4 regions of the Geodermatophilus sp. DSM 44513 genome follow, and region 4 is predicted to be linked to each of the others. Evidence: predicted binding sites of a transcription regulator. Region 4 holds the regulator's gene; each other region holds the start of a gene.
What was found. Region 4 encodes LexA, which represses DNA repair genes until DNA is damaged. Its sites were predicted from a motif close to TCGAACANNTGTTCGA; they were not measured.
Positions count from the first base shown of each region.

Region 1: a site for LexA is predicted at 2,296-2,311, ahead of RTG05_RS13815 (HNH endonuclease signature motif containing protein). Genes of this name have one in related genera too.
Region 2: a site for LexA is predicted at 2,715-2,730, ahead of RTG05_RS00185 (HNH endonuclease signature motif containing protein). Genes of this name have one in related genera too.
Region 3: a site for LexA is predicted at 2,191-2,206, ahead of RTG05_RS00315 (HNH endonuclease signature motif containing protein). Genes of this name have one in related genera too.

Region 1 is NZ_CP135963.1:2,852,141-2,856,344, forward strand. It holds gene RTG05_RS13805 (glycosyltransferase family protein) at 1-359, shown strand, start outside; gene RTG05_RS13810 (hypothetical protein) at 404-901, shown strand; gene RTG05_RS13815 (HNH endonuclease signature motif containing protein) at 1,025-2,266, opposite strand; gene RTG05_RS13820 (glycosyltransferase) at 2,452-3,123, opposite strand; gene RTG05_RS13825 (NAD-dependent epimerase/dehydratase family protein) at 3,120-3,974, opposite strand; gene RTG05_RS13830 (aldolase/citrate lyase/malate synthase family protein) at 3,999-4,204, opposite strand, start outside.
Region 2 is NZ_CP135963.1:37,936-42,139, forward strand. It holds gene RTG05_RS00175 (RNA polymerase sigma factor) at 1-309, shown strand, start outside; gene RTG05_RS00180 (hypothetical protein) at 306-1,355, shown strand; gene RTG05_RS00185 (HNH endonuclease signature motif containing protein) at 1,425-2,696, opposite strand; gene RTG05_RS00190 (aldose 1-epimerase family protein) at 2,871-3,788, shown strand; gene RTG05_RS00195 (MOSC domain-containing protein) at 3,790-4,204, shown strand, end outside.
Region 3 is NZ_CP135963.1:59,050-63,253, reverse strand. It holds gene RTG05_RS00320 (MFS transporter) at 70-891, opposite strand; gene RTG05_RS00315 (HNH endonuclease signature motif containing protein) at 945-2,171, opposite strand; gene RTG05_RS00310 (GNAT family N-acetyltransferase) at 2,324-2,869, shown strand; gene RTG05_RS00305 (SRPBCC family protein) at 2,815-3,210, opposite strand; gene RTG05_RS00300 (cupin domain-containing protein) at 3,207-3,563, opposite strand; gene RTG05_RS00295 (competence/damage-inducible protein A) at 3,568-4,204, opposite strand, start outside.
Region 4 is NZ_CP135963.1:3,158,308-3,162,511, reverse strand. It holds gene RTG05_RS15350 (ABC transporter permease) at 1-845, shown strand, start outside; gene RTG05_RS15345 (enoyl-CoA hydratase/isomerase family protein) at 842-1,630, shown strand; gene lexA (transcriptional repressor LexA) at 1,721-2,524, opposite strand; gene RTG05_RS15335 (LysM peptidoglycan-binding domain-containing protein) at 2,797-3,465, shown strand; gene RTG05_RS15330 (hypothetical protein) at 3,595-4,204, shown strand, end outside.

The sequences.
Region 1 (4,204 bases), 310 kb from region 4:
TGGCGACCGCTCCGCTGGTCGACCGCGGACCGAGGGAGCGGGCCGACGACGTGGTGGCACTGCTGACCGAGCGGCACGTCGCCGGTGAGCCGGTCGTGGCCGCGGACCTCCGCTCGGCGACCGGGCTGGACCACTACGTCCGGACGTCGGCCGCGCAGCTGCGGCCAGACGTCGTCCTGCCGCCGGAGGACGCCCGCGCGCCGCAGGACCGGGTGTGGCTGGTACGGCAGGTGGTGGGCGGCGAGGTGGTCCCCTCCGACGACGACGCGATCCTCCAGGACGCCGGCCTGCAAGTCACCGCGGTGTACGAGTTCCCCGCGTCGCACACCGCACTGGTCGTCCAACTCTGGGAGCGCTGAGCCGGCGGATGAGACGCCTGTGGCCGAGCCGGTACTGGAGGCGTGTGGCGGCGATCGTGTCCGCTGGTGGCCTCTACGTCGGCAGCGGCCGGGAAGCGGTCACCAGCGTGATCGACCGTTCCGGGTGGAGCTGGGGAGAGGTCGCAGGCACGGCCATCAGCGTGGGCGTGGGGTTGACGGCGGCAGCGGCGTTGGCCTGGATCGCCCTCTTCGAGCCGACGGACCCCACGCTGCGCGAGACCCAGCACGCCGTCGACGTCGGTGAGCTGCCGGGGGGCGCGCGGCCGGAGGTGTGGGTCCCCCGGTTGTCGCGGATGCTCCGTGAACTGCGCCGGGACAGCGTGCTGATCACTGTGGCCTGCGGTGCCGTCGCCGCGGCCGTGGGAGCCGCCGCTGTCGACAACGACCACGACCCGGCCGTTGGGGCACTGGCGGGCGCGCTGGGTCTGCTCGCTGTCGCGCCGCTGCTGTGGACGTCCCGCCGGACACGAGCGGTCCGCCGACTCCTCGGGACCCTGGATGCCGGCCAGCCCGGTCGCTGACTCGGCCGCGGGCCACCCGCACCCGCAACCCGTAGCCCGTGGCCAGTGGCTCGACGGGCGGTGGGCACGCACGCCGGGCCGCACGACCTCGACGGTCGTGCGGCTCGGCGGCGGGTGCGGCGGTCAGGCAGCGCCGGTCAGCGGTGGTCCGGTGCTGCCGGATCCGGTGACGCGTGGCCCGGTGCGGATCTCGGTGCCGTCGGGGCGCCAGGTGTGCCACCTGCCGTCGGGTTGCCGCTCGACGCGGAAGCCGTGGTGGACCTTGGTGTGGTGCCGCTCGCACAGCAGGGCGGCGTTGTCCAGGTCGGTGGCCCCACCGTCGACCCAGGCGATCAGGTGGTGCACGTCGCACCACCAGGTCGGCGCCCCGCAGCCGGTGAACACGCAGCCCCCGTCGCGGACCTCCGCGGCGCGGCGCACGTGCGCCGGGAACAGCCGGGCGTCGCGGCCGTAGTCCAGCGGACGGCCGTCCGGGCCCATCACCACCCGCGTGATCGTGCCGTCGCAGGCCAGCCAGCGTGCCCGGGCCGCGGAGATGGTCGCGCCGCTGGCGAGCCGGGCGGCGCCGGGACCGGTCGCGGGGCCGGCGAGGTCCTCGGCGTCGATGGTCACGACCACCTGCGGCTTGTGCCCACGCAGGGTCGGCAGGGTGCCTGCTGCGAGCTGGTTGTCGCTCAGCTGCACGAGTGCGTCGGCCTGCTGCTGGGTGCGGGTGCGGTCGTCGCCGGCGCAGCGGCCGGCCTGCACGATGGCCTCGACCGCGGTGCAGAACCGCTCCCCGCCCACGGCGTCCAGGTCACCGCGGAAGCTGACCGATCCGTCCGCGTGCCGGGTGATCGACAGCCGGCGGCCCTCGGTGGGGTCCGGCTCCGGGCCGTCGGCGTCCAGGCGGTCGCAGTAGTGCCGTACCGCCCTCGCGGTCTCCCGATGGGGCTGCTCGGTGGCCACCCGGGTCAGGATCGCGTCCACCGCGGCCAGGTCCACACCCTGCTCGGCGGCCAGCGCCAGCGTGCCCGGCTCGGCGACCGTGCCGATCACCGCGGCCTGCTCGCCGGTCACCGCTCCGGCGGCGAAGGCCGCCGCCAGACCCGGCAGGTGCGCCAGCGCCCGGCCGGCACGCACCACCCGGGCGGCCTCGGCGTGCGACAGGTGCCCGTGCCCGCGCAGCCAGGAGCTCATCGTCGTGAGCCCGTCGTGGTCGGCGGCCCCGACCCCGTCGCACTCGGCCACCGTGCGGGCGATCTCCGCGGCCAGCCGGTTGTGGGCCACCAGCAGCGGGCGCAGCCGCTCCAGCAGGGCGGGGCCGAACAACGGCGACAGGTCTTCGGCGGCCAGGGTGTCCAGCGATGCCAGCAGCTCGCCCACAGGGTCGGACACGGACACCTCCCACCTGATCGATCGGGTGTTCGAAGTCTACCGCGGCAGACTGCCGTGATCAACGTGAATACGCAGGTCAGACGCCCGTCCACAGATCCGGCGCAGGGGTTGACGGCGGCCGACCGGGGCAACACACGCCGATCCGGCCACACGGCGACACAGCGACACAGCGGCTAACGGCGGCGCGCCGCCCAGGCCAGCGAGCGTGCCGACTGGCTCAGCCGGGCCCGCGCCGTCCACGCCGACCGTCCCTCGGGCCGGACGTCCCGCACCACCGGCACGCTGGTGACCGGCCGCCGCGCCACCCCGACGGCGAGCACGATGCTCGGGGCCTCCGACGTCAGCACGGCGGCCCGCACGGCCGGGCCGAGCGCGAGGAAGGCGCCCGCGTCCGGCGGCAGACCGGTCAGCCGGGCCGCCACCCGCCGGTGCAGCCCGCCGGAGAACCGCCGGGCCCACGACTCGTAGGCGCCCCGCCGCCCGGCGAAGACCGCCTCGACGTCCCCGGCGGCCAGCCGGTCGAGCAGCAGCGGCACGGCCTCCGGGGGGTCCTGCAGGTCGGCGTCCAGGCACACCCAGGTATCGGCGTCCGTCTCCAGGGCCAGCCCGCGCCGCAGCGCGGCGTGCTGGCCGCCGTTCACCGGCAGCACGGTCACCGCCACCCGCGGCCCCACCAGCGACAGCGCCACCTGGGCACTCCCGGCCGGGCAGGCGTCGACCACCAGCCGCACCCGCCAGTCCCGCCCGGCCAGCGCGACCCCCAGCCGGTCGACGAGCTCCGGCAGCGTCGCCGCGTTGCGGTACACCGGGACGACGACGGCGACCCGGCCGTCCGCGGCGCTCACGCGATCGCGGCCCAGGTGCGGGCCAGCCCCTCGTCGAGGTCCACCGACGCCCGCCAGCCGAGCAGGGACGCCGCCAGGGAGGGGTCGCTGACCCAGCAGTCGGTGTCCCAGTCGCGGCCCGGGTGCCCGCCGGGCCGCACCGCGATCGGCCGGCCGGTCACCCGGGAGGCGGCCGCGACCAGCTCCTCGGTCGAGGTCTGCACGCCGGTGCCGACGTTGAGCACCTGGCCGGGCGGCAGGTCGTCGGCCAGCGCGGCACGGACGCACGCGTCGACGACGTCGCCCACCCACACCCAGTCCCGCCGGCTCACCCGCGCCGGCAGCGGGACGGCGGCCCCGGTGCGGGCGGCGTCGAGCACCACGGGCACCAGCCGGGTCGGGTGGTCGCCGGGCCCGTACACCTGGAAGGCCCGCAGCACCGCCGACCGCACCCCGCGCTCGGCGGCCGCGGCCTGCAGCAGCAGCGAGCCGGCGGCCTTGGTGGCCCCGAAGAAACCGCGCGGGTGCAGTGCGGCGTCCTCGGCCAGCGGCACGGGAGCGGCGGCGTACTCGGTGGAGGACCCCAGCCGCACGACCACCCGGCAGCGCGGAGGCAGCGCGTCGACCAGCCACGGCGAGGTGTTGACCGCCGTGGTCGCCGCCCGCTCGGCCGCGGTGGCCTTCCGGCGGCCCGCGGCGAGGGAGAAGACGACGTCCGGGTCGGCCGCGCGGACGGCCAGGGCAGCGGCGTCGGCGTCGGTCAGGTCGACGGCGGCGCGGGTCAGCGGGACGACGTCCCAGCCGTCACCGCGCAGCCGGGCGACCAGGTGCCGGCCGACGAACCCGCCGGCCCCGGTCACCAGCGCCCTCACGACGGCGCCCTCACGACAGCAGCCTCACGCGCCCACCGGCACCCGGCCGGTCACCGCCGCCACGAACGCGGCCCGCCGCGCGGCCACCTCGGCCGGGTCCGCGGCGGCCATCCCGGCCAGGACGGCGAGCAGCCGGGGCACCTCGACGAACGGGTCGCGCCCGGCCATGTCGGCGGTGAACGACCGCCGCAGGAAGGTGAAGTCCGCACCGCAGCGCACCAGCTCGGCGG
Region 2 (4,204 bases), 1.5 Mb from region 4:
GAGCGGCGGCGGTACCGGGCACTGGCCCGGGCGGCTGCCCAGCCGCCGGAGCACGGCGACGACCCCGCGGACTCGGCCGGCCGGTGGTCGGCGGAGGCACTGCGCGGCCCGCTCGCCGCCGCCCTCGCCGGGCTGCACGCCCGCGACCGCGACGTCCTGCTGCTGTTCGCCTGGGGTCAGCTGTCCTACGAGGAGATCGCCGCGGTCCTCGACGTGCCCACCGGCACCGTCCGCTCCCGCCTCAACCGGGCCCGCCGCCAGACGCGCGCCGTGCTCGGCCCCGCCTCCCCCCTCGAGGACCCCCGATGAACGACATCGCCCTGCTCCGCGCGGCCGGCCCGGAGGGCCCGGCGCTCAGCACCCAGGCCCGGCACGCCGCCCGCGCCACCCTGCTCGCCGAGATCGGCGGCCGGCCGACCGCGCGCCGGCGGCCGCTGCCGGGCCGGCGGCCCGCCCTGCGCCTGGGCGCCGGGCTGGTGGCCGTTGCCGCTGCCTGGGCCGGCGCGGTCGTGATCGCCGCACCCGATCCGGTGGGTCCGCCGCCGGGGAGCGTCACCCTCGTCGACTTCGAGATGCCGACCTTCCCGCTGTCCCTGGACCCGGAGCCGCCGGGGCTGCGGCCCGCCTTCGACGGCAGCGGGACCAGCGCCATGATCGCGAGCTACCACGACGCGGGGGATCGGGAGGGCTTCTCGATCCACGTCGGGGACGACGAGCCGGAGCGGCCCTCCCCAGCCCCCGACGAAGAGGTCGGGAGGCCCCGCGAGGTCGAGGTGGCCGGCCGGGACGCCGAGCTGGTCCGCGGCTCCCGCCCCTGGTGCACTGGACCCGAGACGGACCTCGACTGCACCCGGCGTGGCTACACCCAGCTGGTGTGGGAGCGCGAGGACGGACAGTGGGTCCGCATCGAGGGACACGGCGCGTACGACGACCCGGCGCGGGTCACCGCGGTCGCCGAGAGCCTGGTCGACCGCCCGCAGCCGGCCGTGCTCGCGGTGGGACTGGCGCCGGCGGGGTGGTCGGTCCTCGACTTCAAGATGGGGCGGGTCCTCACCCTGGTGAACGACGCCTACGAGCAGCAGACACTCACCGTGCACCTCCCGCTGCCGGAGGACGTGATCCCGCCCGACGACGTGCGGGAGTCGATCATGGCGCCGGTCGGCCCCCAGCTCGACGTGACGGTGAACGGCCGCCCGGCGCAGCTGGTCCTGTGTGACTCCGGCTACCTGGACCAGCAGCACTGGTTCCTGCAGGCGCAGTTCCCCGACGGGACGACCTTCGTCCTGCAGGTGCCGGACGCCTTCACCCAGCAGCAGGTCCTCGAGCTCGCGGCGCAGGTGACCTACGCACCCTGAGCTGGGGGACACGCACGTCGGGCCGCACGACCGTGGAGGTCGTGCGGCTCGGCGTCGCGTGCTGTGCCGTCAGGCGGCGGTGGTCACGGGTGGACCGGTCGTCCGCGGGTTGGGTCCGGGTGGCCCGGTGCCGTCGGGTCCGGTGATGCGTGGCCCGGTCAGGATCTGGGTGCCGTCGGGGCGCCAGGTGCGCCACCTGCCGTCGGGTTGCCGCTCGACGCGGAAGCCGTGGTGGACCTTGGTGTGGTGGCGTTCGCAGAGGAGTGCGGCGTTGTCCAGGTCGGTGGGCCCGCCGTCGATCCAGGCGACCAGGTGGTGCACGTCGCACCACCACGTCGGGGCCCCGCAGCCGGCGAACACACACCCACCGTCGCGGACCTCGGCGGCGCGGCGGACGTGGGCGGGGAACAGCCGCACGTCCCGGCCGTAGTCGAGCGGCCGCCCGTCCGGGCCGAGCACGACGCGGGTGACCGCGCCGTCGCAGGCCAGCCAGCGGGCCCGGGCGGCGGAGATGAGCGCCCCGGAGGCCAGCCGGCCGGCACCCGGGCCGGTGGCGGGGTCGACCAGGTCGGCGATGTCGATGGTGACGATGACCTGCGGCTTGTGGCCGCGCAGCACCGGCAGCGCGCCGGTGGCCAGGGCGGTGTCGGACAGCTGCACCAGCGCGTCGGCCTGCTGTTGGGTGCGGGTGCGCTGGTCTGCGGCGCAGCGGCCGGCCTGGGTGATCGCCTCGACCGCGGTGGTGAACCGTTCGCCGCCCACGGCGTCCAGGTCGAACCGCCCCGACACCGACCCGTCGGCGTGCCGGGTGATCGACAACCGGCGGCCCTCGGTGGGGTCGGGCTCGGGGCCGTCGGCGTCCAGGCGGTCGGCGTAGTGCCGCACCGCCTTCGTGGTGTCGGCGTACGGACGCTGACGGGCGACGCCGGTGAGCAGCTCGTCGAACGCGGCCACATCGACGCCCTGGTCGGCGGCCAGGGCCAGCATCCGGGGCTCGGCGATGGTGCCCAGCACCGCCGCCTGCTCCGCGGTGACCTCCCCGGCGGCGAACGCCGCGGCCATCGCCGGCAGATGGGTCAGCGCGCGGGCCGCCCGCACCACCCGGGCGGCCTCGGAGTCCGACAGGTGCCCGTGCCCGCGCAACCAGGAGCCCATGGTCTTCAGCCCGTCGTGCTCGGCGGCACCGACGCCGTCGCACTCGGCCACCGTGCGGGCGATCTCGGCGTCGATCCGGTTGGCCAGGACCAGCAGCGGGCGCAACCGCTCCAACAGCGCCGGACCGAACAACGGCGACAGGTCCTCGGCGGCCAGGGCATCGACGGAGGCCAGCAGCTCGTCCACGACACCCCTCCCACCGGCCCGATCACCTGTTCGAAGTCTACCGGGTAGCGGTCAGCTGATCAACACGAATCCGCAGGTCAAGCGCCTGTCCACAGTTCCATCGCAGGCGTTGGCGCGAGCCCCGGCCACCTGTACCCGGCGTCGGTCGACGCGCCGGTGTGGTGGGGTGGGTCCATGAGCGCTGCCTGGCCCCCGACCGAGCCCGCCGAGGTCGAGATCACCAGCGGGGACGCCCGGCTGGCCGTCGACCTGCGGGGTGGGGCGCTGCGTTCCCTGACCGCCGGAGGCGGCGAGCTGCTCGACGGCTACGCCGCGGGCACGGTGCCCCGGGGCAGTCGCGGCCGGGTGCTCCTGCCCTGGCCGAACCGCGTCCGCGACGGCCGCTGGAGCTGGGCCGGCCGCGACCTGCAGCTCGACCTCGCCGGCCCGGACAAGCCCGTCGCGATGCACGGGCTGGTCGGCTGGCAGCCGTGGGGCGTCCTCGAGAGCCGGCCCGACGCGGTCACCGTCGGCACCGTGGTCGAGGCCCGCTCCGGCTACCCGTTCCGGCTGGCCGCCGCGGTCGACCACGTGCTGGCCCCCGGCCGGCTCACCGTCACGATGCGGGTCCGCAACGCCGGTGACGAGCCGGCCCCGTTCGGGGCCGGGTTCCACCCGTACCTGGCCGTCGGTACACAGCAGGACGGCGGCGTCGCCGACGCGGAGCTGGAGCTGCCCGCGCGCACCGAGCTCGTGGTGGACGACGGCGGCCTGCCGACGGGGGAGCGGCGTCCCTTCGACGGCGCGGTCGGCCGGATCGGGGACCGGGTGCTCGACACGCCCCTCACCGACCTGGACCGCGACGCCGACGGCTGGGCGCGGGTGCGGCTGCGCAGCGCGGCCCTCGGCACCCTGGAGCTGGCCCTCGACGGCGCCTGGCCGTGGCTGCAGGTCTTCACCGGCGACACGCTCCCGTCCGGGCAGCGGCGGCGCAGCGTCGCCGTCGAGCCGATGACCTGCCCGCCGAACGCGCTGGCCGACGGGGTCGACCTCGTCGTCCTCGAGTCCGGCGCGGACTGGTCGGGCACCTGGACCCTGGGCTGGGAGGTGTGACGTGCAGGTCACCGAGCTGTGGCGCTACCCGGTCAAGTCGCTGCAGGGCGAGCGGCTGTCCACCAGCGAGGTCGGCGCCGACGGGCTGGCCGGCGACCGGCAGTGGGCGCTGTTCGACGCCGCCACCGGCCTGGGGCTGACCGCCCGACGGGTGCCCGACCTGCTGTTCCTCACCGGCCGGCTGCACGCCGACGGCGGGGTGGAGGTGGTGCTGCCGGACGGGTCCGTCACGGCGGAGGACGCCGTCCTGTCGGCGTGCCTGGGCCGCCCGGTGACGCTGCGGGCCGCCGCCGACGCGCCGGGGGAGCGGCACTACGAGAACCCCTTCGGCGTCGGTGAGGCCGGGGAGTACGACTGGGACACCTTCACCGGCGCCCGCGGCGCCTTCCACGACAGCTCCCGCACCCGGGTCTCGC
Region 3 (4,204 bases), 1.5 Mb from region 4:
AACGGCACAGTTCCGTCACGCTGCGCACCGGAACTGCGACGGACGGCTCTCCCACCTGCGCCGTTGCCGTCAGCGTGACGGAACGCCACCCTCCTCCCCGGCGTGGGCGACGTGCCCGAGCTGCGGCCAGATGAGGGCGAGGACCACCGCGGAGCCGACGAAGCCGAACCAGAACGTCCCGGTGACTCCCCAGGCGCGCGCGATCAGCCCGCCGGCCAGCTGCCCGAGCAGGATGCCGCCGTAGACGCCCATGGCGTAGAGGCTGCCGACGCGGCCCTGCAGGCCGAGCGGGACGGCGCGCATCCGCACCGTCCGGGCCGTCGTCCCCCAGACGAAGGCGTGGGCGCCGAAGACGGCCATCACCACCATCGCGACCCAGGCCGTGGTGGTGACGGCGAGCGCCAGGTGGGTCAGGGTCTCGATCACCAGCCCGACGCGCATGAGGGTGGCCAGGCCCAGGCGCCGCTCGAGCCGGTCGTAGGACACCGTCCCGACGATGCCGCCGAGGGCGCCCACGGAGGTGAGCAGGCCGTAGCCGACCGGGCCGAGGCCGAGCCGCTGGTCGGCGTAGAGCACCAGCACCGCCCAGGCGGCGCCGAAGGTGACGTTGAAGCTGACGATGGTGAGGGTCAGCGTGCGGACCGCGGCGTTGCCCCACGTCCAGCGCAACCCCTCGGCGACGTCCCGGCGGACGTGGGCGCGCTGCACCGACTGCTCGTGCGCCGGCAGCCGCATGCGCGAGAGGAGCAGCGCGGCCAGTGCGGGCAGCACGGCCTGCGCGGCGAACGGCCACGCCGTCCCGGCGACGAACAGTGCGGCGCCCACGGCGGGACCGGCCAGCTCGTTCATGGTGAGCGAGCCGGCCATCAGACGGGCGTTGCCGACGAGCACGCACGACAGCCGCGCGTTCCACGTGGAACGCGCGGTCGGTCGCGGCACCCCGGTCAGGCGGCGCCGCTCATCGGTGGTCCGGTGGTCCACGGTCCGGTGCGGATCTGGGTGCCGTCGGGGCGCCAGGTGTGCCAGCGGCCGTCGGTGTCGCGTTCGACGCGGAAGCCGTGGTGGACCTTGGTGTGGTGGCGTTCGCACAGCAGCGCGGAGTTGGCCAACGAGGTCTCCCCGCCGTTGGCCCACTCGAGCAGGTGGTGCACGTCGCACCACCCGGTGGGTGCGCTGCAGCCGGCGAACACACAGCCGCCGTCGCGGACCTCGGCGGCGCGGCGCAGGTGGGGTGGGACCAGGCGCAGGGTGCGGCCGTGGTCCAGCGGGGTCCCGTCGGGACCCATCACCACCCGGGTGACCGCGCCGTCGCAGGCCAGCCAGCGGGCCCGGGCGGCGGAGATGAGCGCCCCGGAGGCCAGCCGGCCGGCACCCGGGCCGGTGGCGGCGTCGACCAGGTCGGCGATGCCGATGGTGACGATGACCTGTGGCTTGTGCCCGCGCAGCACCGGCAGCGCGCCGGTGGCCAGGGCGGTGTCGGACAGCTGCACCAGCGCGTCGGCCTGCTGCTGGGTGCGGGTGCGCTGGTCTGCGGCGCAGCGGCCGGCCTGGGTGATCGCCTCGACCGCGGTGGTGAACCGTTCCCCGCCCACGGCGTCCAGGTCCCCGCGGAAGCTGATCGACCCGTCGGCGTGCCGGGTGATCGACAACCGGCGGCCCTCGGTGGGGTCGGGCTCGGGGCCGTCGGCGTCCAGGCGGTCGGCGTAGTGCCGCACCGCCCGGGTGGTGTCGGCGTACGGGCGGGTGCGGGCCACCCCGGTGAGCAGCTCGTCGAACGCGGCCACATCGACGCCCTGGTCGGCGGCCAGGGCCAGCATCCGGGGCTCGGCGATGGCGCCCAGCACCGCCGCCTGCTCGGCGGTGACCTCCCCGGCGGCGAACGCCGCAGCCATCACCGGCAGCTGCCCCAAGGCCCGACCGGCGCGCACCACCCGGGCGGCCTCGGAGTCCGACAGGTGCCCGTGGCCGCGCAGCCAGGAGCCCATGGTCGTCAGGCCGTCGTGCTCGGCGGCACCGACGCCGTCGCACTCGGCCACCGTGCGGGCGATCTCCGCAGCGATCCGGTTCTGCGCCACCAGCAGCGGGCGCAGCCGCTCCAGCAGCGCGGGGCCGAACAGCGGGGTCAGGTCCTCGGCGGCCAGAGCATCGACGGAGGCCAGCAGCTCGTCCACGAACACCCCTCCCACCGGCCCGATCACGTGTTCGAAGTCTACCGCAGACGAGGGCCGTGATCCTCACGAATCCCCAGGTCAGACGTCTGTCCACAGATGTCCCGATGGTCTGGACACCCCAGCGCCGACTGGTGGCCGGATACCGTGCGCACGTGCAGCTGGAGACGTCCCGGCTCCTGATGCCGCCGCTGTCCAGGGAACACGCCCCGGCCCTCGCGCGGGTGTACGCCGACCCCGAGGTGGCCCGGTACGTCGGCGGCTCGGCGCTCGACGCCGAGGGCACCGCCGCCCAGGTGCAGCGCTTCGAGGCGGTCTGGCGCGAGCGTGGCTTCGGGCAGAGCGCGCTGCTCGACCGTGCGACGGGGGACCTCCTCGGCCGGGCGGGGCTGCACCCGTGGCCGGCGTGGGACGAGGTCGAGCTCGGCTACGTCCTCGCCCGGCACGCGCAGGGCCGCGGTCTGGCCACGGAGGCCGCCGGCGCCTGGCTGCAGGTCGCGTTCGGCGAACTCGGCCTGCCGCGCCTCACCGCGGTCGTCCACCCCGACAACGGCCCCAGCCACGCCCTGGCGACCCGGCTCGGTTTCCGGGTGCACCGCGAGGACGTGACCCCGGCCGACGTCCCGGTCGTGGTGTACGAGCGGCTTCAGCGCAGCGGGTGGACCAGCCGGCCGATCGCCAGCCGGGCCAGCGGGGCGTAGCCGAGCACCACCGGCGCCGGGCCGCTCACCCGCAGCCCGGTGGTGCTCCCGCCGTCCGGGGCGGCGCTCACCCAGTGCAGCAGGTGCAGCCGCACCGGCCCGGCCGACACCGTCCACGACCACTGCCGGGCCGCCTCGTCGACCGTCTCGACGAGGAACGGCAGCCTCACCCCCAGCGGGCCGTGCACCCGCCCGCGCACCCCGGCGGCCAGCCGGTCGACGGGCACGGAGACCCCGGTGATCTGCGGCGCCCACTGCGGCCAGCGGGCCGGGAGGACGTAGCGCTCCCAGGCCTCGGCCGGCGCCTCGGGCCCGGTGGCGTGCAGGGTCAGGACCGTCACGGCGTCTCCTCGCTGGTCGGCACGGGCCGGGTGCGGCACTGCACGACGACGGCCACCAGCCCGTCGGCCGACCCGGACGCGTGCTCCTCACCCGGCGCCCACAGGGCCGCCTCGCCGGCCCGCAGCGGGCGCCGCTCCCCCGGCGGCCCGGACACCCAGCCGGCGCCCTCGACCACGAGGAAGAGCAGCCACCACCGGGTGGGGTGCCGGCCGATCACGCCGCCGGGGGCCAGCCGGACGACGTCCACCGCGAACCCGTCCTGCGACCCCGGGACCACCGCCGCCCGCACGAGCTCCACCCCACCGCTGCCGTACGCGACGAGCGACCGGGCGGACGGAGTCAGGAGCTCCACGCCGTCACGCCGGCGGGCCGCCGAGCAGCAGCTGCCGCAGCAGGTGCACCGCCAGGGACACCGACCGCTCGCGCACGGCCGACCGCGAGCCCGGCAGCACGACCGAGCGCGGCAGCCGCTCGGACGACGGGCCGACGGCGCACAGGTGCACGGTCCCGACCGGCTTGTCCGCCGACCCGCCACCCGGGCCGGCGATGCCGGTGATGCCGATACCGACGTCGGCCCCGAAGCGGGCCCGCGCACCGTCGGCCAGGGCGGCCGCCACCTGCGGGCTCACCGCCCCGTGGGCCGCCAGCAGCTCCGCCGGGACGCCGACCAGCGCCTCCTTGGCCGAGTTGGCGTAGGACGCCACCCCGCCCAGCACCCAGGCCGAGGACCCGGCCCGCTCGGTCAGCCGGGCCACCAGCAGCCCGCTGGTGCACGACTCCGCCGTCGCCACGGTGAGCCCGCGGTCGGCGAACGCCGAGGCGACGACCTCGTCGACCGTCGGGCCGGTGGAGAACAGCGTCGGGCCGTGCGCCTCCGTCACCGCCGCGACCAGCCGGTCGTACTCCGGCTGCGCGTCCGGGCCGAAGCGGGTGACGATCTCCAGCTCGCCGTCGCGCAGGCAGGTCGTGACCTCCAGGCCGGGGAACTCCGCC
Region 4 (4,204 bases):
CGCTCGGGCTGACCTTCTGCTCGGCCGTCGTGCTGCTGAGCATCGTCCTGCCGTTCGGCGTGCTCCTGGTGACGTCCTTCCGCGAGGCCCTCGGGCGGCCGCTCGGCTGGGACAACTTCACCCTCACCGGGAACTACGAGCAAGTGTTCGGCCGCCCCCTGATCACGGCTGCCATGGGGAACAGCTTCGTGCTCGCGGTGGGCGGGACCGTGCTGGCGCTCGCCGTGGCGCTCCTGGCCGCATGGCTGGCGCACCGGACGCGGGCGCACAGCAACGCCCTGATCGCCCCGGTGATGGCGGCACCGCTGGCCTTCCCCGGTGCCGTGCTCGGAATCGGCTTGATCATCGCCTACGCCGGCACGCCGTTCGGGCTCGGCGGCACGCTCACCATCCTGCTCATCGCCTACGCCGGCAGCGCCCTGCCCTTGTCCTACGCCTACGTGCACGCCGGCATGGGCCAGATCGGCGCAGAGGTCGAGGAGGCGTCGCGGAGCCTCGGTGCGTCGTGGGTGCGCACCTGGCGCCGGATCACGGTGCCCCTGCTCCGACCGTCCCTGCTGGCGGCGGGGCTGCTCAACTTCGTCCTGCTGTTCCGCGAGCTGGAGATGTCGGTGTTCCTCTACACCGGTGCCAACCCGACGGTCGCGACCGTCCTCTACAACCTCGCCAGCGAGTCGCTCTACCAGCGCGTCGGTGCGCTCTCGGTTGTGATCCTGCTGATCAACATCGTGGTCACCGTGATCGCGATGCGGCTGCTGGACAGCAGACCCGGCGAGTCGCCGTCCCGGCGTCGCCGCCGTTCCCCGTCCGTCGCCCTCAACACACCCCCGGAGGAAGCCGCATGACCGCCACCGTCCCGGATCTCGGCAGTGGAGTGCACCTGCGGTACGAGACCCCGCACATCGCCGTACTGACGCTCGACAGCGAGCCGGCCAACACCTTCAGCTGGGAGAGCCGGCGGTCGTTCATGCGGGCGCTGGACATCCTGGACGCCGACGAGGACGTCCGCTGCCTGGTCATCACCGGGAAGGGCCGGGCGTTCACGGCCGGTGCTCAGCTGCGCGAGGACCAGTCGATGACCGACGAGCAGCTCACCGACTACCTGGCCGAGTTCGGCAGGGTGCTCAACGGCGTCCAGGACTTCCGTGCGCCGGTCATCGCAGCGATCAACGGCGCCACGGTGGGTGGAGGCCTGGAGTTCGCTCTCTGCAGTGACATCCGGATCGCCTCGACCGAGGCCTTCTTCGTCGCCGCCGGGGTCAACGTCGGGCTCATCGTGAGCTTCTGGCGGCTGCCACGAGTGGTGGGCCTCGGCGCGGCCAAGGAGATCCTGCTGACCGGGGCGCGCTACACCGCAGAGCAGGCACTCAACTGGGGACTGGTCACCGAAGTGCACGAACCGGCGGACCTGATGCCGGCCGCGCTGGCCAAGGCCCAGCGGATCGCGACGCGGGCCCCGTTGTCGGTCGAGGTGACGAAATCCGCGGTGACGCAGGCCATCGAGATGGACTTCGCGGAGGGGCAGGCGCTGCAGACCCAACGCTTCCTGGAGATGTTCCGCACCGACGACCACCAGGAGGCGCTACGGGCCTTCTTCGAGAAGCGGGACGGCGACTATAGGCGCCGATGACCCGGCCGCCACACGAGGCGGCCGCCGACCCTCCGGGCTTCGGTGGCCGCCTCGTGCCGGTCCCGCGACACGTCGGCAGACCGGCACGGGTCAGACCCGGCGCAGCACCGTGACCACGCGGCCCAGGACGGTGGCGTCGTCGCCGGGGATGGGCTCGTACGCCGGGTTGTGCGGCAGCAGCCACACGTGCCCGTCGCGCCGCTTGTACGTCTTCACCGTCGCCTCGCCGTCGATCATGGCGGCGACGATCTCGCCGTTCTCCGCCGTCGGCTGCTGGCGCACGACCACCCAGTCGCCGTCGCAGATGGCCGCCTCGACCATCGAGTCACCGCTGACCCGGAGCATGAACAGGGTGCCCTCGCCGACCAGCTCGCGGGGCAGCGGGAAGACGTCCTCGACGGCCTGCTCCGCGAGCACCGGGCCACCGGCGGCGATCCGGCCGACCAGCGGGACGTAGGTCGGGGTGGGGGCCTCGTCGGCGCCGCCGGCCGTCGCGGCGGTCGGTGCCGGCGCGCCGGGGACCTCGCCGGGCAGCCGGACGTCCAGCGCCCGCGGCCGGTTGGGGTCGCGGCGCAGCCAGCCCTTCTTCTGCAGCACGCTCAGCTGGTGGGCCACCGAGGAGGCCGACGAGAGCCCGACGGCCTCGCCGATCTCGCGCACCGACGGCGGGTAGCCGCGTCGCTCGATCGAGTCGCGGATCACCTCGAGGACGCGCCGCTGCCGCTGGGTGAGCCCGTCGCCGGCCTCGCCGCGGTCGGGGAAGGTGCGCACCGACGCGGTCCCGGCCGTCCCGGGCGCACCGGCGGCCGCGCCGGTCCGGCTCTCCGACGCCCGCCGCGGCGGGCCGTCGCCTCCCCGGGCCCCACTGCCCGACGTCCCCCTGCTGCCCGCCACGTCTCCTCCTCGCCGGCCGTGCCGCCACGGCCCGTGTCCTGCGCCCGGTGTCCCGCGCCCGGTCGCCCTGCGCCCGCCCGGACCGGTGACCCGGGGGCCGGGGCGGACGGGTGTCGGACGGAACGGTAGCGCCTCGGGACCGGTACTCCCAAACACCTGTTCGAAGTGTGCGCGGCGTCGGGTCGACCCCGTCGGCGGGATGCGGTAGACATCGCACAGACGTTCGATCGAACACGCGTTCGACGCGCTGGGGTGTGAGGAGGAGGCTCGTGGTGGACGTGCGTCAGGCCGTGCTGGAGTTCGACGCGGCGGTGCAGGTGCCGTGGCGGCCGCTGCTGGGGTCGGGGGACGCGCGGTGCGCACCCGCCCGGGCGGTCGGGGCACCCGGACCGGCGCGGTCGCCGGCCGGGTCGGTCCTCCCGGGCAGCGGCCCGCGGGTCGCCGGGCACCTGCGGCCGGTCCCCGACCGGCCGGGTGTCCCGGGGCCCCGCGCCGCGGTCACGGCTCCCGCCCGCGGGGCCGGCCGGTCACCGGCCGTCGGCAGCGTCCCGCCGGGTCCGCACCGGGTCCGGCCGGGGGGACGGGCCGTGACGTCGGGGGTGGGGTCCGCGGGCGCCGTCCGCGGCGGGTGCGTCCCCTCCGGCGGGGCACGTCTGCGGCTGACCGGGCGCGGGCGGGCGCTGGTGCGCGCCCTGGTCCTGTCCGGCGCGGTCGCGTTCGGCGCCTGGGTCGCGCCGGTCGTCGGGGGTCACCCCGGTGGGGAGCTGCGGCTGGCCGGTGGGGACAGCGTCGTGGTGGGGGAGGGGGACACCGTGTGGTCGATCGCCGGGGAGCTCGCCGGCGGGACCGGGGACGTGCGTGCCGTGGTCGACGCGATCGAGGAGCTCAACGACCTCGAGGGCTCGGTCGTCGTCCCCGGCCAGGTCCTCGCGGTGCCCTGACCAGGGGCCGGAGGTGGTCGGGAGGGGCGGCTCGGTCGAGGAGCGACAAGACCGCCCGGCCAGGTTCGTCAACCCGTCGTGCCGAGTCGCTCACCCGCCGTCGCAGGTCGCGGACCTACCGTCGGGTCCGTGTCAGCCACCCCCGGGCGCCGGGCCGCCGTCTTCAGCTCCCCGTCGCAGAACGTCGAGGTCCTCGTCGAGGGCACCTGGTGGCCGGGGTCGCTGCTGGGCTGGCGGCACGACGGCAGCGGCGCGTGCGAGGTGTGGGTGCGGGTGGCCGTGGCCGGTGCCGACCGCGAGGTCTGGACCGACCTCGGCGAGGTCCGGCTGCCCGAGGCCGACCCCGCGCCGGTGCTCGTGCCCGACGCGCCGGCGGCGCTGTCCCTGGGGCTGGCCGAGGAGCTGCTGCCGGGCGCTTCGACCGCCCCGCGGGTGTCCCTGAGCGAGGCCGCCGCCCGGGAGCAGCGGGCGGCCGGCGTCCTCCCCGGGTCGGGTGCCACGGACCGGCGCCGCCACGGCGGCCAGGTGACCGCCCAGCTGCCCGCCGTGCACGACGCGGCGGCCGCGGCCGGCCGGCACCGGGCCGGGGCGGCGGCCGGCCGGCACCGGGCGGTCGACACCCGCCCGCAGCCGGAGGCGTCCCCCGCGGGGGAGGCCGCCGGGTCCGACCCCGGCGACGCGACGGTGCTCATGCCGCGCGCCACCGGTCCGGACTGCCTGACCCGTCCGCTGCGGCTCG